DNA from 4 places in the Rhizobium sp. Leaf311 genome. Region 1 is predicted to be linked to each of the others. Evidence: predicted binding sites of a transcription regulator. Region 1 holds the regulator's gene; each other region holds the start of a gene.
The links. Region 1 encodes LexA, which represses DNA repair genes until DNA is damaged. Its sites were predicted from a motif close to TGTTCNNNNTGTGTTCNG; they were not measured.
Positions count from the first base shown of each region.

Region 2: the regulator LexA is predicted to act here: its motif matches at 2,211-2,228, upstream of ASF69_RS07240 (PA0069 family radical SAM protein).
Region 3: the regulator LexA is predicted to act here: its motif matches at 1,769-1,786, upstream of ASF69_RS07455 (energy-coupling factor ABC transporter ATP-binding protein).
Region 4: the regulator LexA is predicted to act here: its motif matches at 1,672-1,689, upstream of ASF69_RS20280 (ATP-dependent helicase).

Region 1 is NZ_LMNZ01000020.1:357,575-361,552, reverse strand. Features, by position in the region: gene ASF69_RS18555 (ComEC/Rec2 family competence protein) at 1-877, shown strand, start outside; partial or broken gene ASF69_RS18550 (glutathione S-transferase family protein) at 901-1,587, opposite strand; gene lexA (transcriptional repressor LexA) at 1,981-2,697, opposite strand; gene ASF69_RS18540 (VOC family protein) at 2,895-3,767, shown strand; gene kdsA (3-deoxy-8-phosphooctulonate synthase) at 3,770-3,978, shown strand, end outside.
Region 2 is NZ_LMNZ01000004.1:313,045-317,022, forward strand. Features, by position in the region: gene ASF69_RS07230 (methyl-accepting chemotaxis protein) at 1-72, shown strand, start outside; gene ASF69_RS07235 (ribonuclease HII) at 84-737, opposite strand; gene ASF69_RS07240 (PA0069 family radical SAM protein) at 992-2,149, opposite strand; gene ASF69_RS07245 (hypothetical protein) at 2,313-2,831, shown strand; gene moaB (molybdenum cofactor biosynthesis protein B) at 2,836-3,375, opposite strand; gene ASF69_RS07255 (4-(cytidine 5'-diphospho)-2-C-methyl-D-erythritol kinase) at 3,377-3,978, opposite strand, start outside.
Region 3 is NZ_LMNZ01000004.1:360,784-364,761, reverse strand. Features, by position in the region: gene ribB (3,4-dihydroxy-2-butanone-4-phosphate synthase) at 1-480, shown strand, start outside; gene ASF69_RS07460 (winged helix-turn-helix domain-containing protein) at 538-1,734, opposite strand; gene ASF69_RS07455 (energy-coupling factor ABC transporter ATP-binding protein) at 1,847-2,527, shown strand; gene ASF69_RS07450 (energy-coupling factor transporter transmembrane protein EcfT) at 2,524-3,174, shown strand; gene ASF69_RS07445 (biotin transporter BioY) at 3,161-3,724, shown strand; gene ASF69_RS07440 (histone deacetylase family protein) at 3,743-3,978, shown strand, end outside.
Region 4 is NZ_LMNZ01000021.1:197,422-201,399, reverse strand. Features, by position in the region: gene ASF69_RS20285 (YbhB/YbcL family Raf kinase inhibitor-like protein) at 1-1,427, opposite strand, end outside; gene ASF69_RS20280 (ATP-dependent helicase) at 1,773-3,839, shown strand.

The DNA.
Region 1 (3,978 bases):
CCTGAAGATAATGGGCTATGGCATGGAGATTGTCATCGAGATTGCCAAGACGGTCTCGAGCTGGGGTGGGGACGCAACCATCGGCCGGCAACATCCCTGGTTTCTCACCATTTCAACCATTGGATTTCTGCTTCTTTCGCTCCTTCGAACACGACTGGCACTGATTGGCGTGCCATTCATCGCGGCAGGGCTCATTATGCTTGGAACCGAGCGCTGTAGTACGAAGCCCGACCTGTTGATTTTCGAGGACGGTTCGCTCATTGCGCTTTTATCCAATGACGCGGTTGCGACGACCAAGGCCCGCGCGTCGGGCTTCATCTATGATCAATGGGAGAGGGCGGTCCCACTGACGATGGAGCATGTTGCTCCGCATCTGCTGGACACGGCGAGGCAGGCGGATGGAGACACCCAGGAGCTTGAAAGCCAGCCGGCTTCCCGCTCCCGGCTAAGCGAGGTGGACAAAACCCAGGCGCTGGCTGAAATGAAGACGGCGCTTGCAGGCACGCAACGCTTTACATGCCGCAAGGATCTGTGGTGCGCGTTGAAATCCCAAAAAGGCGTTAGCATTGCGGTCCTATCCAACTCATTATTGACGGGAGCCGCCTGTGATCTCGCTGACATAGTGGTGACAAGCCGGGGAGTGCCGTTTCCAGCCTGCCGATCAGGTGCGCTGCTTATTACAGGCGATACGTTGCGGCGCACCGGCTCGATGGAAATCTGGTTTGGCGGGGAGGGATCCCCCCGCTACAGCGCCAAAGCGGCATTGGACGGCATCGAGCGACCGTGGACCGCTCACCGCAGCTACCAGTGGCGCAGCAAGACCTATGACGCCACCTTGCCAGAGCATATCGCTGCATTGCTTTCCGCCGAGCGATGAAACCTGTGAACGACACCCGCCGCTTACGAATTCCCTGACATACGAAGATCCGCCAATATCTCTCCGACTGCCTTCGCCTCTTCCTCATGATCGCCGTCGCGCCATGTCTCCAGAAGCGCCGCCTCTTGCCACTCCTGCATTGCAGGCAGTGAGAGAAGACGGTCCCTGTACTCCGTGGACTCCGCAGAAAGCACTGTTCCGTATGTCTGAAAGCGGAAAGCGACCGGGCAGAAGAATGCATCCACGGCCGTGAACGTGCTACCCGCCAGGAATGGGCCACCAAAGGACTTCAGACCCTGCTACCAGAGAGCGTCGATACGCGCGATGTCCTGTTGCAGCGATCCGCTGATGGAAGCTGGGCGAATGCGAAGGCCGACACTCATGGGATGCTCGTTGCGCAGCGCCTGGAAACCCGAGTGCATTTCCGCAGCTGCTGATCGAGACCACGCGCGAGCGGCAGCATTGTCTGCCCAAACACCGCTATTTCTTTCAGCCAGATATTCCGCAATGGCGAGCGAATCCCATACGGTGAAATCACCATCAACAAGGCAGGGAACTTTGGCAGTGGGCGAAAAGGTTGAGAAGTCCTTCGCTGAATTGCCGAAAGGAAAAAGGCTTTCTTTGAAACCGATGTCCAGCGTCCGCATCAACACCCATGGACGCAACGACCAAGAGGAGTAATTCTTGTTGGCTATATAAAGATCGTACATATGGCTGCCCTCCGTTACGAACTCCCGTGCTAGCTGAGACGAGCCTTTTGATACAGACCGTTTTGAAGATAGGCCTCTTCAAATTATTTGATGTGTCATGCAGGAGGGTGCGCGACGCTGGACAGCACGATTGCCAGCCAGTCGACTGCGAGAATGGCTAAACCGGTAAGAGCAATGCCCAGCTTCAGGCTCGCGACGTGACGAACGTCCACACGCAAACTAAAACTAGTGAGCCAGCTACATATAGAGGCGCAAAAAGCGGCGCTTCTGGTGTCCAAGACCTGTTGATATCGGACAGGAGTTCAATGTCCGCAAATGTTTTCTCTAGACAGGCATTGCAAAGGGCAGCGGCCGAGGGCGACCGCCACCTCTAGACATAGGAAAAGTCACCGGTCAGTGATAGCGGCGAATAAGGCCGACGAGCTTGCCCTGAATTTTGACGCGGTCCGGTCCAAAAATCCGGGTCTCATAGGCAGGGTTCGCTGCCTCAAGCGCAATTGACGCGCCCTTGCGACGAAAGCGCTTCAATGTCGCTTCTTCGTCATCCACCAATGCAACGATGATATCTCCCGGATTTGCCGTGCTGACATCGCGGATAATGACCGTGTCGCCATCGAAAATGCCGGCTTCGATCATCGAATCGCCTTTGACTTCAAGCGCGTAATGTTCGCCCGCACCAATCATGTCGATTGGCACAACAACGTCATGTGTGTTGTTCTGAATGGCCGAAATGGGAACACCCGCGGCGATACGGCCCATGACAGGGACGCTGACCGAGTTCGAATCATTCGACGCGACGGGCAGGGCTGCTGGTTCAGCCGGTTTGGTTTTGCCGAGGCTACCTTCGATGACGCTCGGCGAGAAGCCACGTTGAGGCTTGCTAGCAGGCGTATAGGACTCAGGCAGCTTGATGACTTCAAGCGCACGCGCCCGATTCGGTAGCCGACGAATAAAGCCGCGCTCTTCGAGCGCTGTGATCAGGCGGTGGATTCCTGATTTCGATGCCAGATCAAGTGCGTCCTTCATCTCATCGAAGGAAGGCGGCACGCCAGACTCTTTCATTCTCTCATGAATGAACAGTAGCAATTCCTGCTGTTTGCGCGTGAGCATGGAGTAACACCCTTAGAGATTCGAGGCGAAGATTCGCGAAACAAATACAGAACGAACACTATATGTTCCATATGTGTTCTGCAATCCCTTAAAAATCAGTGTGCTTGTGACAATTTACATCCATTATCTCGCCCGGCCATAAAACGTTCGGCTTGCAACAGTGGAATGCCCATGCCGACGAAGCGGAAGGACCCCTCATGGCGCGTGAAATCGATCATATCGTAATGCCCGTTGCAGACCTCGGACAAGCACGGGCGCGTCTCTCGGCGCTGGGCTTTACGGTTGCTGCAGATGCAAGGCACCCCTTCGGCACCGAGAATGCCTGCGTCTTTCTCGAAGACGGGCAGTATCTCGAACCCCTGGCAATCGGAGACGCCGCGCAATATTCCAGGGCTTGCGCAGAAGGCAACGCCTTTGTTCGACGCGATGAAGTCTTTCGAAAGCGATACGGGCAGCAGGGGTTTTCCGCAGTCGCCGGAAAAACGCACGACGCAGATGCTGATCATCATAGCTTCGTTGAGGCTGGACTTTCCGGCGGCGACGCATTTTCGTTCAGTCGACCGGTAACATTGCCGGACGGAAGCCGATCTGAAGCGAGCTTTCGCCTGGCTTTTGCGGCAGAAAAGGATGACGGAAATCTGTTCTTCTTCACCTGTGAGCGCGTCAACGCTTTTTCCGCAAAACGGTCCGACCTCACAGCTCACAAAAATGGAGCGACTGGCCTGCGCGAAATAACCCTGCGCTCAGACCGACCGGACGCCTTTGCGCCATTGGTGGAAGCAGCATTTGGTGTGTCGGCAGCAGCCGACTCAACGGGAAACCTCAGCTTTCTTACGCCGGGCGCGGTCATCCGCATCGCCCATGCGCAGACGGTTGCAGAAGAGTTTGATGGGGCCGAGCAAGAGAGCATCCCTGGCCTTTTCGGCGCCGCAGTCTCATTTGCTGTCGCTGATCTCGCCGTGACAGAGTCGTTTCTTGCTGCTAATGGCGTGGAATACACGCGCAAAGGCTCTCGACTGCTGGTTCAGCGAGCGCCCGGTCAAGGCGCGATATTTGCCTTCGAGGAGTGAAGATGAGCGTCCAGAACAATCTTAATGTGGTCGTCGGTGAAGGTGCCGGTCAGGTTACGTTCAGCAACACTAAGCGGTTCTCGCTCATTGCCGGGCCATGCCAGATGGAAAGCCGCGACCATGCCTTCATGATTGCGGAAACGATGGCGGAGCTGTGCGGAAGGCTCGGCATCGGGCTGGTCTACAAATCATCTTTCGACAAGGCAAACCG
Region 2 (3,978 bases), on a different contig from region 1:
CATTTCCAACTCGCCTCGCAAACATCGAACGGATACGAAAACAGGTCCTACGAGTTGCGTCGCGCCGGCTGAGTGCATCCTTTTCACACGCGGCGTATGGGACGGAAACTCATGCGGTGAAGCGGGCATGGGCCATGTGCCTCGATGGCTCGCAAATGGGTTGGCGTGCCATACCCGGCGTGGGCTTCAAAGCCATAGGCCGTGTGGATCGCACCTGCCTTTTCCATCATCCGGTCGCGCGTGACTTTGGCGACGATGGATGCGGCCGCAATCGATAAAGAGCGCGAATCACCCTTTATGACGGCCTTGCCTTCACAGGACAGGTTGGGTGGAACGTCGCGCCCATCCGCCAAGATCAGCGCGGGCGCTATCTCCAGACCAAGGACGGCGCGCCGCATGGCATCGAGGCTGGCACGCAGGATATTCATCTGGTCGATCAGGACAGGTCCTGAGGATGCGATGGAGACAATGGAGCTCTGGAGGATCTGGCCAAACAGAACTTCCCGGCGCGCCTTCGAGAGCTTTTTCGAATCATCAAGACCGGCGGGGATGTTATCGGGATCGAGAATGACCGCTGCAGCAACGACCGGTCCAGCAAGCGGGCCTCTTCCTGCCTCATCCGTGCCGGCGACAGGCCATTGCCCGCGCTTTCTTGCCTCCAGTTCCATGCTGAAATCCGGGCCGGTGTCGATGATCTCGAAGAGGGCAGGAGAATCGGATGCTGTGCGTTGTTTCATGCGGCGAAACTGGCACAGGCAACCGATCTCCTGCAAGCCCCCGGTCGCAGGGTAAATGCAGCAGCCAAAGGGGGGCGGAAGGCTGATGCGGGAGGCTCGATAAACCTCCGGGCTTTTCCAAGCGGAGAAAAGCAGAACCCTTGCGAGGCGGCAGATGCCGGGGGCAAACCCATAGCGCAGGGCAAAGACACTATGGGTATTCTGTGCATCCACTCGTCAGCCTGTCAGGCTAGCGAGAGGAGATGAGGCTTGGCTCAAAGCAAGGACAGCTGAACGCCAGCACCGCCAGGAGCAATGAACAGATCGTCGCGCAGTTGTATGCCACGGCGGATCAGCCCAAGACGCTTTGTCGTCATCTCGAAGCGGCGACCGATCTGCCACGCATAGGGCCCGGCTCCCTTCATCCGTTTTCCAAACTCGGCATCGTAATCCTTGCCGTCTCGCATCGAGCGAACCAGCGACATGACGTGCTGATAGCGATGAGGATAATTGCGCAACAGCCACTCGCGAAACAGCGGGCTGACTTCAAGCGGCAATCGCAGCAAGACATAGGATGCTTCCGTCGCGCCAGCGGCCTTTCCGGCCTCCAGAACCCGTTCGATCTCGTGGTCGTTCAAGGCGGGAATGACCGGTGCCATCATGACAGCCGTTGGAATGCCCGCTTCCGTCAATGTCTTTATTGCTTCCAGCCGCTTGGTGGGTGTGGATGCGCGAGGTTCCATGCTGCGCGCCAGCTTCCGGTCCAGCGTCGTGACCGAAATGCCGACCTTCACCAGCCCCTTGGCGGCCATGGGCGCCAGAATATCGATGTCGCGGGTAATCAACCCGGACTTGGTGACGATAGCGACCGGATGTTCCGCTTTTGCCAGCACTTCAAGAATTTGACGCATGATGCGCCACTCCCGCTCAATCGGCTGGTAAGGGTCGGTGTTCGTGCCGATTGCGATGACCCGGGCCTTGTAGCCGGGCTTGGCGAGCTCTCTCTCCAGAAGCTTGGCGGCATCGGGCTTCGCAAACAGCTTTGCCTCGAAGTCCAGACCCGCGGACAGGCCCATATAGCTGTGGCTCGGTCTTGCAAAGCAATAGATGCAGCCATGCTCACAACCCCGATAGGGATTGATGGACCGATCAAACGGAATATCGGGTGACTCGTTGCGCGTAATGATGCTGCGCGGCTTTTCGACCTGTACTTCAGTGCGAAATTCCGGCAGTTCTTCGATGATCTGCCAGCCATCATCCACAGGTTCATGCTGCAAGGCTTCGAAACGACCGCCGGGGTTGATGCCCGCGCCACGTCCGCGCCTGCGATCGATCTCGATCCGCAGACCAGATGCATCAGCCAAAGCATTGGCAATATCCTGGCTATGACCCGGCTGGAATGCAGCCTGCCCCGAAAGCACATGTTGTCTCATCTGGATGCTCCTGACCGGCAATTGCCAGCATGTTGGATGACCAGATTCTTAAACGAAGGATGAGAACAATACAAGAACAAAATGCGGAAACGCGTGATAGCTATTTCTTTTGCATTGCGATAGAAATTTATAGAAGAAATTTCATAGGTTTACTGACGACGAGATGCTGACAGTCATAATGGAATGCCGTGACCAGGAGCCTGAGCTTGCTCACACGCTTTCAACGCTCGTATCGGGAGCGGTGGAGGGGCTCATCAGCGATGTCATCGTGCTCGATCACGCGTCCAGCGATGGCTCATCCCGGGTGGCGGAAGCTGCGGGTTGCCGCTTTCATACGGAATGGGACATTTGCGATATCGTGGCATCTGCACGCGGTGAGTGGATCCTGATCATGGAGCCGGGCAGTCGTCCCCAGAGCGGTTGGATCGAGGATATTCTCGAATATACCTCTCTCAACACGCAAGCGGCGCGGTTTTCGCCGTCCCGCCATTACAAGCCATCTTTCCTTTCGCGACTTAGCCGACGCCAGCCGCCGCTGGAATATGGCTTGCTGCTCGGAAAGCAGCACGCCCTGTCCGCCGCAAGGCCCGGTATGCCGCTGTCCGACTTCACAAAAGCGCAGAAGAGCAGGCGGCTGAGTGCCGAGCTTATTCCCGCACGCGTGCTGCGGGCTGCCCGGTAAGCGCTCAGGACTTTCCGCGTTTCAGATGCTCATCAAGGCGGGGCATGATTTCCACGAAATTGCAGGGCATGTGGCGATAATCCAGCTGCGGCTTGAGGATGCCATCCCAGGCGTCCCGGCAGGCGCCGGGAGAGCCGGGCAGCACGAAGACGAAGGTCTGATTGCAAAGGCCAGCCGTCGCGCGGGATTGGATTGTCGACGTGCCGATCTTATCCTCCGAGATACGGTGAAAGACCACAGAGAAACCATCCATCCGCTTGTCAAACAACGGTTCCAGTGCCTCCGGCGTCACATCACGGCCGGTAAAGCCGGTGCCACCCGTTGTAATCACCACATCGACTTCGTCGGACAGGGTCCAGTTGCGCACCTGCTCCTGAATGGCGGCCTTGTCGTCGGGGACGATGGCGCGATCTACCAGCAGGTGACCGGCCTCGGAGATGCGGGCGCAAAGCGTTTGGCCAGATTTGTCATCTTCCAGCGTTCGCGTGTCTGACACCGTCAGGACCGCAATGCCGACCGGGATAAAGGGTCTTTCTGCACTCATGTCAAATTCCGCCTATGGTTTTCGTTGCCTGAACATACCAGCCGGGGTGCTGGTGGCGAAGCTGGGCAGCCGCCGCGCTGGCATCATCCATCGCCGGGTATATACCAAAGCATGTCGCACCCGAGCCCGACATGCGCACAAGCTGCGCACCCGTGCCAGTCAGCAAATCGGAGATCTCGGTAATCTCCGCCAGAATGGCGCGGGCAGGGGGTTCAAGATCATTGCGATTTTGCGCGATGAAATCGATCCAGCTGCTGTGGCCGCGCGGCTTCAGTGACGGATTTTGCTTGCTGACAAGACTTCTGAACACGTCCGGTGTCGAAACGCCCTTCAGCGGGTTGACCAGAACGAGCGCCATGACCGGCATATCCGCAAGAAAGGTGATGGTTTCGCCAATGCCGCTGGCAATCAGTGGTCGACTGGCCAGACACATGGGCACATCCGCTCCAAGCGAAAGTGCAATCCGTTGAAGCGTCCCATCATCCGGCTTCAAATCCCAGTGACGGCAAAGAGCGCGAAGAGTAGCCGCAGCATCGGCAGATCCGCCGCCGATGCCCGAGGCGACCGGAAGGTTCTTTTCAAGTTGAATGGCAACCGGGCCGG
Region 3 (3,978 bases), on a different contig from region 1:
GTCGAGCTCGAATCGGATTTCGTGCTCGATACGCCATTTGGACCTGCCAAGGCGCAGACCTATTCCCTGCCATGGGACCCGATGCAGCACATGGCGGTCATCTTCGGAGACATCAGAGACGGCGTGGACATCCCCGTGCGTCTGCATCCTGAAAATGTGGCCGACGATATCTTCGGGAAGAAGCAGCCCGTTCAGCATTATATGAAAAAGATTGCCGATGAGGGCCGCGGCGTCATCATTTATCTGCGTGAAGGCTCTGTTGGCGTGGGCCAGGTGGCTGGACGCCGCAAGTCCCGCGATCCCGAGGAAGACCATGCTCAGGCCCGCTCGCGCGAAGACGAGTGGCTGGAAATCGGCCTCGGCGCGCAAATTCTCAAAGAACTCGGGATTTCCTCCATCAAGCTCCTGACATCGCGCGAGCGCCACTATGTCGGCCTTGAAGGGTTCGGGATTCAGATCAGCTCGACGGAAATCTGCTGATCGAGGCGGGATTGCCTGACACTCCGCACCTGCTGCGGGGTGTCAAACTGGCGACAGCTAAGGCTCGCCCAACCAACCATCCAGATATCTGATGGTTTCGACACCGGTGAACTTCCCCAGCCGGTTCAATTCTGCGTCGAGCTTTGCCAGACGGCCAGACGACGGACGCACACCCGGTTCGAGCCACAGGCGCTTCACATCCAGCGTTCCGCCCTTGCGGTCTGCCTTCATGTCGATGCGGCCGATAAGGCGATCCGCCTCCAGAAGCGGAAAGACATAATAGCCATATTGCCGCTTTGCCTCCGGCACGAACACCTCAATCCGGTAGTAAAAGCCGAACAGTCGTTCGGTGCGAGCACGGTTGCGCAGCAGCGGATCGAAGGGACTGAGCACGCGGATGCGGTTGGGTGGCTCGATTGCAGCCTCCGCTTCCCCCGTAAATCCTTCAAATGCGTAGGACATGCGATCTTTCGCGCCATCGGAAGACGCCAGCGAAACTTCGCATAGTTCGCTGCGGTGGTCTGTCACCCACTGTCTGGCTTCCTGGGGCGACACAATATCGAAGAAGGCGGCAATCTCGCCGGAGGTCGCAAAGCCGAGGCGTGTCAAGGCTTCCCGACAGGCCCAATCCACGAAGTCCTCGTGGCTGACCTCGCGATCATGGTGCTCTGCCGGAATGACGCGCTCTGCAAGGTCGTAGATTTTCTGGAAATTCACCCGTCCCGCCACGGCCAGCTTGCCCGTATGCCAGAGATATTCGAGCGCAGTCTTGGACGGATGCCAGTTCCACCAGCCGCCGGATTGATGCCCTTCAGCCTTCATATCCCGGGACATGGCCGGACCATTCTCGGCAATTCGGCGGTAGGTTTCTTCAAAGGCAGAATCGAACCCCTCCCCGTGCCAGTTGCGCCAGCGTTCCTGAATGATCGGTTCGCGACGCCGGAAACGGTGTTTCCAGTAGGGATAGAATTTTGCGGGAAGAATGGAAGCGTCATGCGTCCAGTGTTCAAACAGCGCCCGGTCCTTCTCCAGCAACTCCGTGAGGTGGTGACGCCTGTAGGTCTGGTTGCGGGAAAAGATGATCTGATGATGGGCGCGCTCGACCGTCGCGATACTGTCCACCTGCACGAACCCGATATCGGTAATGAGGTCCAGCAGCTGCGCCTTGTTCATGGCGCGCGCAGGCGACGCTGACAGACCCTGTCGCGCAAGGAAGATACGTCGTGCTGCATCGTTCGAAATCAGAATCGCCATGCCAGCAGCTTAGTTTCGCGCAGACAAAAATCAATGTTCATTTTTTGTTCCTTGTTTCGCTTGTCCATTGCAAAGTCTATAGGAAGGGCAGGAAGAGTTTGGGAACAGGCAGTTGGATATTCATTTCAGCGATGCGAGCGTGGCCTTCGAGGGCAGGATTGCGGTGGAGCCGCTGACGCTTTCTCTTCAGGAAAGACGCATCGGCATTATCGGTCTGAACGGCTCCGGCAAGACGACCGTTGCGCGGATGATCAACGGCTTGACGAAGCCGGCGGGCGGGCGGGTCAGCGTCGGCGGTCTCGACACCGTCAAGGATGCGTCCTTGGTACTCAAGCAGGTTGGTTTCATTTTCCAGAACCCGCAAAACCAGATCATCCTGCCGATCATCAGGGACGATATTGCCTTTGGCCTCAAGAATAGTGGGCTGGACAAGACGGCGACGGAGGCTGCCGTGGACGCCACCTTGCGAAGGTTCGGGATTGAGCATCTCGCAAAACGCAGGGCGCATGAGCTCTCCGGCGGTGAATTGCAGCTCTCGGCACTGGCGGCCGTTACCATCACCGGGCCGAAAATTCTTATCATGGACGAGCCGACCAACCAGCTCGACCTGAGAAACCGTATGCTTGTGGAAAAAACCATGGCGGGGCTTGAGCAGAAGCTGATCGTCATTACCCACGACCTGCCGCTGCTGGACGGCTTTGACCGTGTGCTGGTATTCCATCAGGGCAAGCTTCACGCCGATGCACCGCCCGCCGTGGCGATAGAGCTTTATCGTGAGCTGGCGCTGTCATGAGAAGCCTCCATGTTGAAGGAACGGGTTGGCTCTATCGGCTTTCGCCGCGCATTAAGCTCGCGAGCCTGGCGCTCTTCAGCATCGGCCTGTTTCTGACACGCGATCTGACAATCCTGTGTGCCGCTACACTTCTGTCCGCATTCGTGCTGTGGCAGGCAGATCTCGGGTTTCGAGAGACCATCGTCCGCCTCAAGCCGGTCTTGCTGACCATTGCGATCATCGCTGCCATCAGCTTTCTGGTCATTTCGCCGCTTGATGCGACCATCGCCCTATTGCGGCTCGCCGCCCTTACGCTTCTTGCAACGGCAATAACGGCAAGCGTCAGCATTTCGCAGTTCATGGATGAAATCGCCTATGCCCTTCGTCCGCTGGAGAAACTGGGTCTTGCGAATGCTGCAGATGTGGGGCTGGCGGTGGGACTTGTCGTGCGTTTCGTACCGGAAATCATCAAGCGCCATGAAGCTCTTCGTGATGCACAGCGCGCGCGCGGACTGGAAACCAAACTCCATTCCATCCTCATTCCGCTCGTCATTTTGACGTTGAAGGATGCAGATGCCATTGCGGAAGCCATTGACGCGCGCGGTTTCAGAGGCCAAACCTCATCGGCAGATATCATCAGGGGAGAAAAACGCCATGAAGACCCGTGACCTCGTTCTGATCTCGCTGTTTTCAGCCATCATTATTGCGCTTGGGCTTTTGCCGCCAATTCCGCTCGGCTTCATTCCGGTTCCCATCACCGCACAGTCGCTTGGCGTGATGCTGGCCGGTGTCGTGCTGGGTGCAAAGCGCGGGACGCTGGCTGTACTGCTGACGATTCTCATCGCTGCCATCGGTCTTCCCGTCTTGTCCGGCGGTCGTGGCGGGCTTTCCATCTTCTACACGCCCACCACCGGCTATCTCATCGGCTGGATCGCGGCTGCCTTCACCACGGGTTACCTCTCGGAACGTCTGGTAAACCGCAATCAGTCCGCTTTCGCGCAGGGGCTCGGATTTTTTCTGGCAAGCGTCGCTGGCGGCGTGGTCGTGCTTTACGCTTTCGGCATCACCTATCTGGGAATTGCAGCAGGCATTGGTTTTACCAAGGCATTTATCGGTTCCATGGCCTTCATCCCCGGCGATGTGCTGAAGGCTGTTCTTGCGGCCCTGGCTGGTCGCGCCGTCATGGCTGGATATCCGCTGTTGCCGCAGCGCGTTTAACGCTGAGGAGCAGCCGAAATGGCAACCCGACTTTACGAGCATCCGATATTTCTTGAACACATTACGCCACAGGGCCACCCCGAGCGCCCGGACCGTTTGCGTTCCCTCAATATCGCGCTGGAGCATCCAAATTTCGAACGGCTGGAGCGCAAACAGGCTCCGCAGGCCAACGAGGATGCTGTGCTGCTGGCGCACCCCGAACGCCATCTGACATCGGTCATGCGCCAGATACCGGAAGAGGACGGCGAAATCAT
Region 4 (3,978 bases), on a different contig from region 1:
TAAGACGCAGCCTTTGGCACAGCGCTCCAGCGAAGCGCAGGCGAAACGCCATCAGCATATTCACTGTATCTCGTGGGCATTGCTGCATTGTTCGAGAAAGCATCTGTGGAGACGGTGATCTTTCCCTCGGACTCCGTCTCGGGCCGCTTCAAAGCCAATGGCACATCTGCGCTTTTTTTCGCCTGTGCTTCCATAACATCGGCGGGGGCCGTGGGTGCGGTCTCTGCTTTTTTGGCTTCGCCCGTATAGGCAATCCGGTAAATGACGCCGTTGGCATCATCCGCCATCAACAACGAGCCGTCTTTAGCGACGGCAAGGCCGACCGGACGGGCGAAATGCGTCCTGCCGCCATCCGTCAGGAAGCCGGTCAGGAACGGCTCGATGGTTTTGGGCTGACCGTTTTCGAAGTGAACCCGGACAATTTCGTAACCTGATGCCGGGTTTCGGTTCCATGATCCCCGCATGGTAGCGAAAGCATCTCCCGCAAATTCCGCTGGAAAGGCCGTTCCCTTATAGAACTTCATCTGCATGGGCGCCGCGTGCGCCGTGTAACCGATCACCATCGGCTGGCTCTGATCGCGCCATTGCTCTTTTGTCACACCGCCAACTGGCGTGGACTGTGGATATATGTCACCCGCGCCATAGACATGCGGCCAGCCATATTGCTTGCCCTGCTCGATCTTGTTGAGTTCCTCGGCCTGAACCTCGTCGCCCATCAGGTCGATGCCATGATCCAGGCCCCAGAGTTCGCCAGTCTGCGGCTGCCAATCGTAACCAATCGTGTTGCGCAGGCCTGACGCGAAAATCGTTCTGCTCTTGCCATCCGGCGTCGCGCGAATGATCGTTGCGTTTTCAGGATTGCTTTCGTTGCAGGAATTGCAGGTAGAGCCGACGCTGATGTACAGCATTCCGTCAGGGCCGAATGAAAGAACACGGTTTGGATGCTGGCCGGAATCCGGCAGATCGCCGATGATCATCTCAAGTTCGCTAAGCGTTCCATCGGCCTTGATGTCGGCAACGAAGACCTCTTTCACGGTGACAAGGTAGAGTTTGTCATCCTTGATTGCCAGCCCATGCGCCTGTGCGCGGGACACGACCTGGACAGGCGCGCCATCGGACTTGCCATCGTTATTCTCGTCCTTGAGGAGCAGCACATCGCCCTCTTCCCGACGGCTGACATAGATGAATCCCTTGTCGGAGACCTCGATAATGCGACTATTGCCAAGGCCCTGGGCGAATGGCTTCACGGAGAAGCCGTCGGGCACCTTCAACTCACCAATCCGCTCACTCGTCGCAGCGACCTTATTGGGCTTGAAAACGTTTGTAGTGATCTGGACTTCAGTTCCATCGCCCTGCTGGGCGTAAGACGCACTGCAGCCAAGAAGTGCTGCGAAAATTGACGCAGCGCCGGTAACACGACGTATCATTAGGTATTCCTCCAAAGACTTCACATGCCGAACATGCGAGACTCTTCAAAGTTCCTGTAATTTATGCTGGCCAATGACAGACGTACGCTGCCTCCCGAACAGCTACAATGCCCATGGTGTGAAGAGCACTTGCGATGTGGTCTTCAAACGTCGCTGAAGGCTGACACGAAAAGCTTCGACCCGTAAGACTGACGACTATCGCGTCATGCTAATGAAGGACTTTTCAATATCTCTGCCACCTGATAGTTCTTACTTTGTTCGCAAGGCAATTTTGAAGCGTCACTCTCGATTTAAGAGGATTCTTCCATGCCGAATTCAAAGTAGGCACACATCAAGGAAAACGGGATGGCGGTTGCCTATCTGGAAAAACTGAACGAGCAGCAGCGCAAGGCCGTCGAGCATGGCGTTGGGCTGGCTGAGGGCAACGCAGCGGGGCCATTGTTGATCATCGCTGGGGCGGGCTCCGGCAAGACGAATACACTGGCGCATCGTGTGGCGCACCTTATCGTCAATGGTGCCGACCCGCGCCGTATTCTGCTCATGACCTTTTCGCGCAGGGCCGCCTCGGAAATGGCCCGCCGCGTCGAGCGTATCTGCCGCAATGTTCTGGGTGCCAATGCTGCCGTCCTGACTGACGCGCTTGCGTGGTCGGGTACGTTTCATGGGATCGGTGCCAGACTGCTGCGGATGTATGCCGAGCAGATCGGTCTCAATCTCGACTTCACAATCCACGACCGGGAAGACAGCGCCGACCTGATGAACCTCGTGCGCCACGAGCTTGGATTTTCCAAAACCGAAAGCCGTTTCCCGACCAAGGGCACCTGTCTCTCGATCTACTCGCGCGCCGTTAACTCGGAGACACCGCTAAACGAGATTCTTCGCCAGCACTATCCATGGGTCGCCTCTTGGGAGGAACAGTTGAAGGAACTGTTCGGAGCTTATGTCGAGGCAAAGCAGGCGCAGAACGTGCTCGATTACGATGATCTGCTGCTCTACTGGGCGCAGATGGTGAGCGATCCCGAACTCGCCGACGATATCGGCAGTCGTTTCGACCATGTGATGGTGGATGAGTATCAGGACACGAACAAGCTGCAGGCGTCTGTCCTGATGGCGCTCAAGCCCGGCGGACGGGGATTGACCGTCGTAGGTGATGATGCACAATCAATCTATTCGTTTCGGGCAGCAACAGTTCGCAACATTCTCGACTTCCCGGCATCGTTCAGTCCGGCAGCGGACGTCATCACGCTCGATCGCAATTACCGTTCGACCCAGCCCATTCTGGCAGCAGCCAACGGCGTGATCGAGCTTGCGCGCGAGCGTTTCACCAAGAACCTGTGGACGGAACGGGAGTCGCTGGAGCGACCGAAACTCGTGACCGTCAAGGACGAAACCGAACAGGCGAATTTCATCGTTGAGCAGGTGCTGGCAAACCGCGAGGTCGGGATGACGCTGAAGCAGCAGGCGGTGCTGTTTCGCACTTCCAGCCACAGCGGCACGCTTGAAGTAGAACTCACCCGCCGCAACATTCCTTTCGTCAAATTCGGCGGCCTGAAGTTCCTCGACAGTGCCCATGTGAAGGACATGCTGGCAGTCCTGCGTTTCGCCCAGAACCCCCGTGACCGGGTGGCCGGTTTCCGTCTTCTGCAGATGCTGCCTGGAATTGGTCCCAAGAAAGCTGGCACCATTCTCGACACGATCGCATCCGACCCCGAACCGCTCTTGGCGCTGGCTGAAATTCCGCCGCCACCCAAGACGGGGGAGGACTGGACGTCCTTCGTTCAACTGTTGGGCGGCCTTCGGAAAACCCATGAAGGCTGGCCATCGGATATCGCGCAGGCCCGTCTCTGGTACGAACCGCATCTTGATCGCATCCATGAAGATGCCGACACCCGCAAGGCCGACCTTCTGCAACTCGAGCAGATCGCCAGCGGCTACCCTTCCCGAGAGCGTTTCCTGACTGAACTGACGCTTGATCCGCCGGATGCGACCAGCGATCAGGCGGGTGTCCCGCTGCTCGACGAAGACTACCTCATTCTGTCGACCATCCATTCGGCCAAGGGGCAGGAATGGCGCTCCGTTTTCATGCTCAATGTCGTCGATGGCTGCATACCGTCGGACCTCGGCACCGGAACCACGCAGGAACTCGAAGAAGAGCGACGACTGCTTTATGTCGGCATGACGCGTGCCAAGGACAGCCTGTCGCTGATTACGCCGCAGCGGTTTTTCACTCACGGTCAGAACTCGCAGGGTGATCGGCATGTTTACGCTGCCAGAAGCCGGTTCATCCCGGCGACCCTGTTGCAGTATTTCGAACCGATGGCCTGGCCGAAAGTTTCACCCGCAGCGTCTGAACGCAGTGCCCAGCAAATCCGCATCGATGTCGGCGCACGCATGCGCGGCATGTGGAAATAGGGGCGGCCAACACGTCGCCTCCAAACCACGCCCGACTGCCGCACGTCAACGCAGGCTCGACGACGACCCGGTGCTTCATACCGTCGAAATTCTGGCATCGCATTATAGCTGGCAGGCGGTTAGGAAAAGGCAGCGATGC